3 regions of the Rhodobium gokarnense genome follow, and region 3 is predicted to be linked to each of the others. Evidence: riboswitches for the same ligand, from Rfam matches in the RefSeq annotation. Region 3 holds a riboswitch; each other region holds the start of a gene.
The links. A riboswitch is a leader RNA that binds a small molecule or an ion and turns the genes downstream of it on or off. The one in region 3 is predicted to bind cobalamin.
Positions count from the first base shown of each region.

Region 1: it holds a riboswitch for cobalamin, as region 3 does, so the genes downstream of both, M2319_RS22840 (DUF4198 domain-containing protein) here and M2319_RS01420 (cysteine-rich small domain-containing protein) in region 3, are expected to answer to the same signal.
Region 2: it holds a riboswitch for cobalamin, as region 3 does, so the genes downstream of both, M2319_RS08210 (hypothetical protein) here and M2319_RS01420 (cysteine-rich small domain-containing protein) in region 3, are expected to answer to the same signal.

Region 1 is NZ_JAOQNS010000021.1:14,207-16,462, forward strand. Features, by position in the region: gene cbiM (cobalt transporter CbiM) at 1-254, opposite strand, end outside; gene M2319_RS22840 (DUF4198 domain-containing protein) at 296-1,090, opposite strand; cobalamin riboswitch at 1,243-1,460, opposite strand; gene M2319_RS22845 (class I SAM-dependent methyltransferase) at 1,680-2,256, shown strand, end outside.
Region 2 is NZ_JAOQNS010000004.1:117,255-119,510, reverse strand. Features, by position in the region: gene M2319_RS08215 (ArnT family glycosyltransferase) at 1-356, opposite strand, end outside; gene M2319_RS08210 (hypothetical protein) at 480-881, opposite strand; cobalamin riboswitch at 990-1,209, opposite strand; gene pbpC (penicillin-binding protein 1C) at 1,261-2,256, opposite strand, start outside.
Region 3 is NZ_JAOQNS010000001.1:301,383-303,638, forward strand. Features, by position in the region: gene cobS (adenosylcobinamide-GDP ribazoletransferase) at 1-130, opposite strand, end outside; gene cobU (bifunctional adenosylcobinamide kinase/adenosylcobinamide-phosphate guanylyltransferase) at 279-785, shown strand; cobalamin riboswitch at 823-1,006, shown strand; gene M2319_RS01420 (cysteine-rich small domain-containing protein) at 1,121-1,474, shown strand; gene M2319_RS01425 (cobyric acid synthase) at 1,919-2,256, opposite strand, start outside.

The DNA.
Region 1 (2,256 bases), on a different contig from region 3:
AGCCCTATGAAAAGGGCGGGAAAGGCGGCCCAGCCGAGCACCAGCCCGGCAAGGCCGTTCATGATCAGGTGGACGCTGGACGGCCCGATCGGCACGTGGATGAGGGAGGCGACGAAGAAGGTGGCCGACAGCACGCCGGCGGCCGGGATCTTCTCCATCGTCAGCGACCTCAGCCCCAGCGCGATGCCGCCTGCGGCAACGACCGCGCCGCCTGCGACGACCGGGAGCGTCAGGGCGCCGTCGACGATATGCATGGACCTTTCCTCCTCTTGTTGCCGTTCGGGCCGCCGGGCCACTACTGGATGTCGTAGGCGCGGACCCAGATCACGGCGTCCTGGGAGAGCTCCTTGCCCTCGTGCTCCTTGGCCGGACCGGACCCGAGCGCGGCAAAGCCCCAGAAGCCGGCCTTTGGAATGCCGAAGGTGAATTCGCCGTCGGCATCGGTGACGGCGACAAGGGCACCGCCCGGCATCGGCGAGGCGGTCGGATCCTTCGGCGTGTTGGCGTCCATGTCCGGTTCGGCGGCCATGAACTCCACCTCGATCTCGGCGCCGGCAACGGGCTTGCCGTCCGCCAGCAGCTTACCGGAAAAGGTCGAGCCGGCGATCACGTTGGTCGGCTTGTTGAGCGGCACGATTTCGGTGGCGAGCCCGATCGGCTCGTGCCAGCCGGTCGGCATGCCGCCCTTGTTGACGTAGCTCTTGGTGATCTGCTGGATGAAGATGTCCTCGCTGCCCTCGTAATAGGGCGCGGGCTCCACCACGAAGACGTAGTCGCCGTTGCGGCGGACCGGCACGGTGGCCTCGAAGGCCGCGGCCGCGTTGCCCGAGCCGGTGAAGGTGATCGGGTTGAGGGCGTCCATCAGGTCGGTCTTCTTGCCCTTGTGGACGACGTAGAAGGCCTCAGGCTTTGCCATATCCATGACATGGCCGTTCTCGAATGGGTGCCAGAAGATCAGCTTGAAGGGCAGGTCTCCGGCCTCCTCGACGTTCACTTCGGGCGTGTAGACGAGCTGGAAATGGGCCGCGGCGGGCGCGGCAGCAAAGGTGGCGGCGGCAAGGCCGGCCACGGCGGTCAGAAGTTTTTTCATGTCGAGTCTCCCGTATGGTCTTGGCGACCGGCTCAATTGCCGGTTTCACAGGAGACGCGCGGGAGAAGAGGCGACGGCGGGAGAGGGGACCTCACCCGGCCGACTGCACTCGACGCTCACCCCGGCGTCCGGTCAGTCAAATCGCCGGGGAACCCCGGCGGCGGGCGATGGCAGGTCTCCTGGCTCGCGGGTCGTCGCGCTACCCCGCCTTCCCGGCCTTTTGGGGCCAGTGGCGGTTTGGGGCAGCGCTCGCCGCATACAGTTGCGGGGGCAGCCACGGACTTGACTCGGCCGAAAGGCAAAAGCCGTACCGTGTTCCCTTTTCATCCCCGAAAAGCGATTCCGGGGAACCATCGCGGCCACTATCGAAGGCGCGTTCCGGCTTGTCAATCGGACATCGCACCCGGTATGCGAAAGGCCGACGGCAAGGTGCGCCGCAGGGAGGCGGCGACGGGGGCGGCGCTGTGGGGCGCGACAATCTGTTGCCTTGCCGTCGCCGCTTCGTGCCCCACGTCCGGGATTTGGTGGTTGTAATATGTCATAAATGCCCGCGCCGCCCATTCCAGCACGCCAACAAGGGGACCCAGTCATGTCCATCGAAATGCCCTCACTCACCGGCCTTCCGACCGTTGCCGAACCGACCTCCGCCATGGAGGTGATCGAACTCGGCTTCGGCGAGATCGACGGCCAGTCGATCCTCGACATCGGCTGCGGCAAGGGCGCGCTCGCCGCCGCGCTGATCGAGCGCGGCGCGACGATCACCGGGCTCGACCCGAACGAGATCGCCCTTGAGGAGGCGAAAAAGGCGGCTCCCGAGGCCGACTTCCATCTCCTTTCCGGTGCCGAACTGCCCTATGAGGACGGCGCGTTCGACGGCGCGATCTTCCTCAACAGCCTGCACCACATTCCGCAAGCGGAGATGGCGACGGCGCTTGTCGAGGCCGCGCGCGTCTGCGGGCCCGGCACGACCGTGGTCGTCGTCGAGCCGGTGGCCAGCGGCTCCTATTTCTCCGCCGTCCGGCTGATCGACGACGAGACGGAGGTGCGGGCAAAGGCGCAGCAGGCGATCGTTGCTGCCGTAGACGCGGGCACCTTCGCCCTCGACCTCGACACGACCTATGAGCGGATCTCGACCTTCGCCGACAAGGAAGCCTTCCTGGAGCGCG
Region 2 (2,256 bases), on a different contig from region 3:
GGAATGTTGAAAAAGCCCGGCAGGAACAGGGCCAGGCACACGGCGACGAGCACCAGCGCCGTCAGCGGCGGGAACTTTGCCAGCGCATCGAGGAGATCCCGGCGCGGCCGCTTGGGCGCCTCGCCTTTTGGGGGCTCGGCCTTCGGCGGTTCGGGCTTCGGGTCCTCGGCCTCGACCGGTTCCGGCTCAGCAGGTCCGCCCCTGTGAAAGGCGGGAGCTTCGGCCGTCGGCGCCTCAGCGGCCGGCGGGCCACCCGCAGGCGCCGGCCCGGGCACGGGCGCATCCGCTGCCTTGGCCGCGTCCGGACCCGTCGCACCCGGAGCCTTTTCCTCCGGCTTGCCATCGCTCGTTGCCATCGACCAACCCCCTGCGGCGGTGCGCCTGTCGCGCTCCTTCATCTCAAGGGCCCAATCTATCGGACGCAGGCGCGACGGCAATCGGCCCTTTCGCCTCAGCCGCAAGGAGCACTTGAAACCGCCTCAGTTGACCGGAACGGTCTCCGAGACGACCCGCGCCGATGCCGGCTCGCCGACCGTCTCTGCTTCCGCGATGAGGTCGCCGAGATCGGCGCTCCGGGCGATATCGCCGAAGACGTAGGAGCGGACGGCCGAGACGGAAAAGCCGAGCCGGCAGGACCGCCCGCACTCTTCCACGATGGCGCAGCCGTCAAAGGCGAAGTCGGTTCCAGCGCCGCTGCCCGCCCCGCCGAAGGCGCGCGCGGCATCGAGCTGGGCGATCAGGCTGAGGCCCGGCCGGCACACCGTTCCGGTATGCGGACAGATCGTGTTGAGGGTGATGACCCGGCGCAGCCGCATCGCGGCGGCAAGGTCGGCGCCGTCGAGGCGGCGGAAGGGCTGGGTCCTGGCGTTGCTCGGGTCCATGGCATCGATCCGTGTCGGCCCGCTTGGGGCACGGCGAAACGGTCGAGGACCCGGCGAAGGCGGGAAGCATCCATGATCGTATCTCCTCCGGAACACCCCGTCCGGGTTGGGGTTGCGGTCATGACGGCAGGTCTCCTGGCTCGCGGGTCGACGCTTCGTCCGGCCTTCCCGGCCTTGAAAAGGCCAGTGGCATGATCGGACGGGCTCGCCGCTCACAGTTGCGGGGGCAGCCCCGGCTTCGGCCCTCGATTTAAGGAGGGTCTTCCGGGTTCCCTTGGATCCCGTGCCGTGATTCCGGCGCGGGACGACCGTCGCTGAAAACGCTAGCGACGACGGCGGATAATGGCAACCGGCAGAAATACGGGGCGCGGCGAAATGCCTATTCGATGTATACGGTGACCCGGTCGGCCTCGCCGTTGCGGTCGACGACGGCGATGGTGACGAAGCCCGGCCCGTCGGGCAGCCAGCGCGCCTCGCGGGCAAAGGGCGTCCTCTCGATCGGCCGGCCGTTGGCGAACCAGATGAAGGGCGGCGCGCCGTCGCGGACCTTCAGCGCCAGCGGCACGCTGCGCCCCGCGTCGAGCCCGAGGTCGACCGTCGTGCCGTTATGCGGAAAGGCGATGCTCGGCCCCCGCGCCCGCTCCGAAATGCCGGTCTCCGGATGCCGCCAGCGCCGCAGCGGCGGCGGCAGTTGCGCGGTCGAGGCCACCAGCGTTCCGGCGGGCGCGCGCGGCAGCGGCACCTTCTCGCCGAGCCGGGCGAACGCATCGACGAGGATCGGCGCGGCCGAGGAAATACCGGTGAGGCCGAGGACGGGCGCGGCGTCCGGCCGGCCGGTCCACACCCCCACCACATGGGCGCCGTCGAAGCCGACGGCCCAGGCGTCGCGATAGCCGTAGGAGGTGCCGGTCTTGAAGGCGATGTCGCCGGCCGGCGCATTCGGCGGCGGCGGCGTACCGGAAAGGACGTCGGCGACCTGCCAGGCCGCCCGGGCCTCAAGAACCCGCTCCTGCCTCGGCTTTGCCGGCGGATCGTCCCGGCTGGCAAAGAGAGTCACCGCCGTGCCTGTCTCGGCAATGGCGGCATAGACCTCCGTGAGGTCGAAAAGGGTGATGCCGACGCCGCCGAGCCCGACGGCAAGGTTCGGCGCGGCAAGGTCGGGAAGCTGCGGATGCGCGCCGGCCCGCCCGAGCCGGGCGACGAGCTTGGCCGGCCCGACGGCATCCAGCAGCGCCACGGCCGGCACGTTGAGCGACAGTTGCAGCGCCTCGCGCATCGTCACCGTGCCGCGATAGCCGCCGTCGAAATTGGTCGGCGCATAGCCGGCAAAATCCGTCGGCCGGTCGTCGATGAGGCTCTCCGGATGGCCGATGCC
Region 3 (2,256 bases):
GGGTATCGATGGGGATCGCGAGCCGGGTCAGGAACTGCAGGCCGAGGACGGCCGTCAGCGCCTCGTCGGCGATACGCGCGGCCGGGCCGGCGGGCTTTTCCTCGGTCGGGTTTCCTGGCTGGTCGTCCATGTTGCAGGCCTTCGTGTTCGTGCCGGCCTTTCCTAGGACGCTTCGGCGGCGCCTGCAATTGCCGGGGCGGTATCGGCGGGGGCGATTGAACGCCGCGGCGCCGGCGGCTATGGATCGCCGGTATCGAGGTGCAGCGGGAGTTGGCGACATGGGCGAGATTATTCTGGTGACGGGTGGCGCACGCTCGGGAAAGAGCGTCTTTGCCGAGGAGCGGGCCAAGGGCTTTGCCGGCCGGCCGGTCTATATCGCCACATGCGAGCCCTATGACGACGAGATGCGCGAGCGGGTCGCGGCCCATATCGATCGGCGCGGGAACGACTGGGAAACGGTCGAGGAGCCGCTGGCGCTGGCAAAGGCGCTCGACGAGACGGACGGAGCGGGCGCACGGCTGGTCGACTGCCTGACGGTGTGGCTCGCCAATTTCATGCTGGCCGAAAAGCCGTGGGAGGGCGAGGTCGACGCGCTCCTTGAGGCACTTCAGCGCCAGCAGAGCCCGGTCGTCCTTGTCACCAACGAGGTCGGCATGTCGATCGTGCCGGAAAACGCGCTCGGCCGCGCCTTTCGCGACGCGCAGGGGATTCTGAACCAGAAGGTGGCGGGCGTCGCCGGCGAGGTGACTCTGGTCGTCTGCGGCCAGGCGCTGAGGATCAAGTAGGCCGTTCGGAGAGCTTGACGCTGCCGGCAAACACTTTAGGTATCATCGATGTGTTGGTGCCCCCTTGAACCGGGGGTGAAAAGGGAAGCCGTTCCGGCGCTGCCCCCGCAACTGTACGCGGCGAGCCAAGCCCGCAAAGGCCACCGGTCAAGACCGGGAAGGCCGGGCAACAAGGTGACGACCCGCGGAGCCAGGAGACCTGCCAGCACGCTTTTCGACCACGGGCGGTGGGCCCGGCGGGACGCGCGGCCGTTTTTCGGCCCGTTGCACCGTTCCCCTCCACCCGCATTTCAGACAGCCGAGCCCGCAAGGCCCGGCGTGGACGAGGCAGGACCATGCAGCCCAAGGACATGACCAAGAACGAGGCCTTCAAGGGGTTCACCAACGAGGCCTGCCCGTTCCTGCCCTGCCATCAGGGGGTGACGCGGGAGTTCAACTGCCTGTTCTGCTATTGCCCGCTGATCGCCTATGAGTGCCCGGGGCCGTACGAGGTTTACACCGACAAGAACGGCCTGACGCGCAAGGACTGCTCGGCCTGCAAGCTGCCCCATGACGGCTATCTGCAATCATGGAATTTCATCCAGAAATGGCTCGAATACCCGGTGGTCTGGAAAGGCGAGGAGCAGACCGATCCGCCGACGAAGCGGCCAAGACCGCCGGGGGCGCCGGAGGACGAGGACGAGGAATAGACGGACGTTTTTCTGCGCCGGTGCTGGCGCCGCAGGGTGATGGTCTCCGTCCATCGTCATTGCGAACGAGCGAAGCGAGCGCGGCAATCCAGGGCCGCGCTTCCAACATGCCGAGCGCCGGTGGCTGATGCTCCTGTGCCCGCCAAACCCTCCGTCGTCACCCCGGACTTGATCCGGGGCCCATTGTCCCTCTCGACACGGTATGTCGGTTGTTGGTTGGAACGGGCAGTGGTCCGAGGGCAGGCCGCGCCAAAGCCGATGCGGGCAACCGTGCGGATAGGGGCAATGGATCCCGGGTCTCCGCTTCGCTCCGCCCGGGATGACGGCGGAGGGTGCAGCGATCAAGCGATCCAGTTCGCAAATGCCGTTCTGGATCCACGCGTCGCCTTCGGTCCCTCGCGATGCCGGCGCACCTCATCTGCTTTCGCCAGTATGGCGTCCTCGTTACCGCGCGAGCCCCAAAAGCGCGTCGAGGTCGAGGTCCTGTTCCAATTCGCCGGCAAAGGCGTCGAGGGCGGCTTCCACGGCCTCTTCGTACTGGTGCCTCGATGCCGCGCCGCCCATTTCCGAAATCCAGTGGCTCCTGAACGCGTCTGCGGAAAAGAGGCCGTGCAGGTAGCCGCCCATGATGCGACCGTCGGGCGAGACGGCGCCTTCGGGGCGGCCATCGAGCCTTAGCCAGGGGCGGACGAGGCCGGGGCCTTCCGTTGTGCCCATGTGCATCTCGTAGCCGGTGACGCGAGTGCCGCTGATCTCCTCAGACGCGTCGATCGCCACGAGGC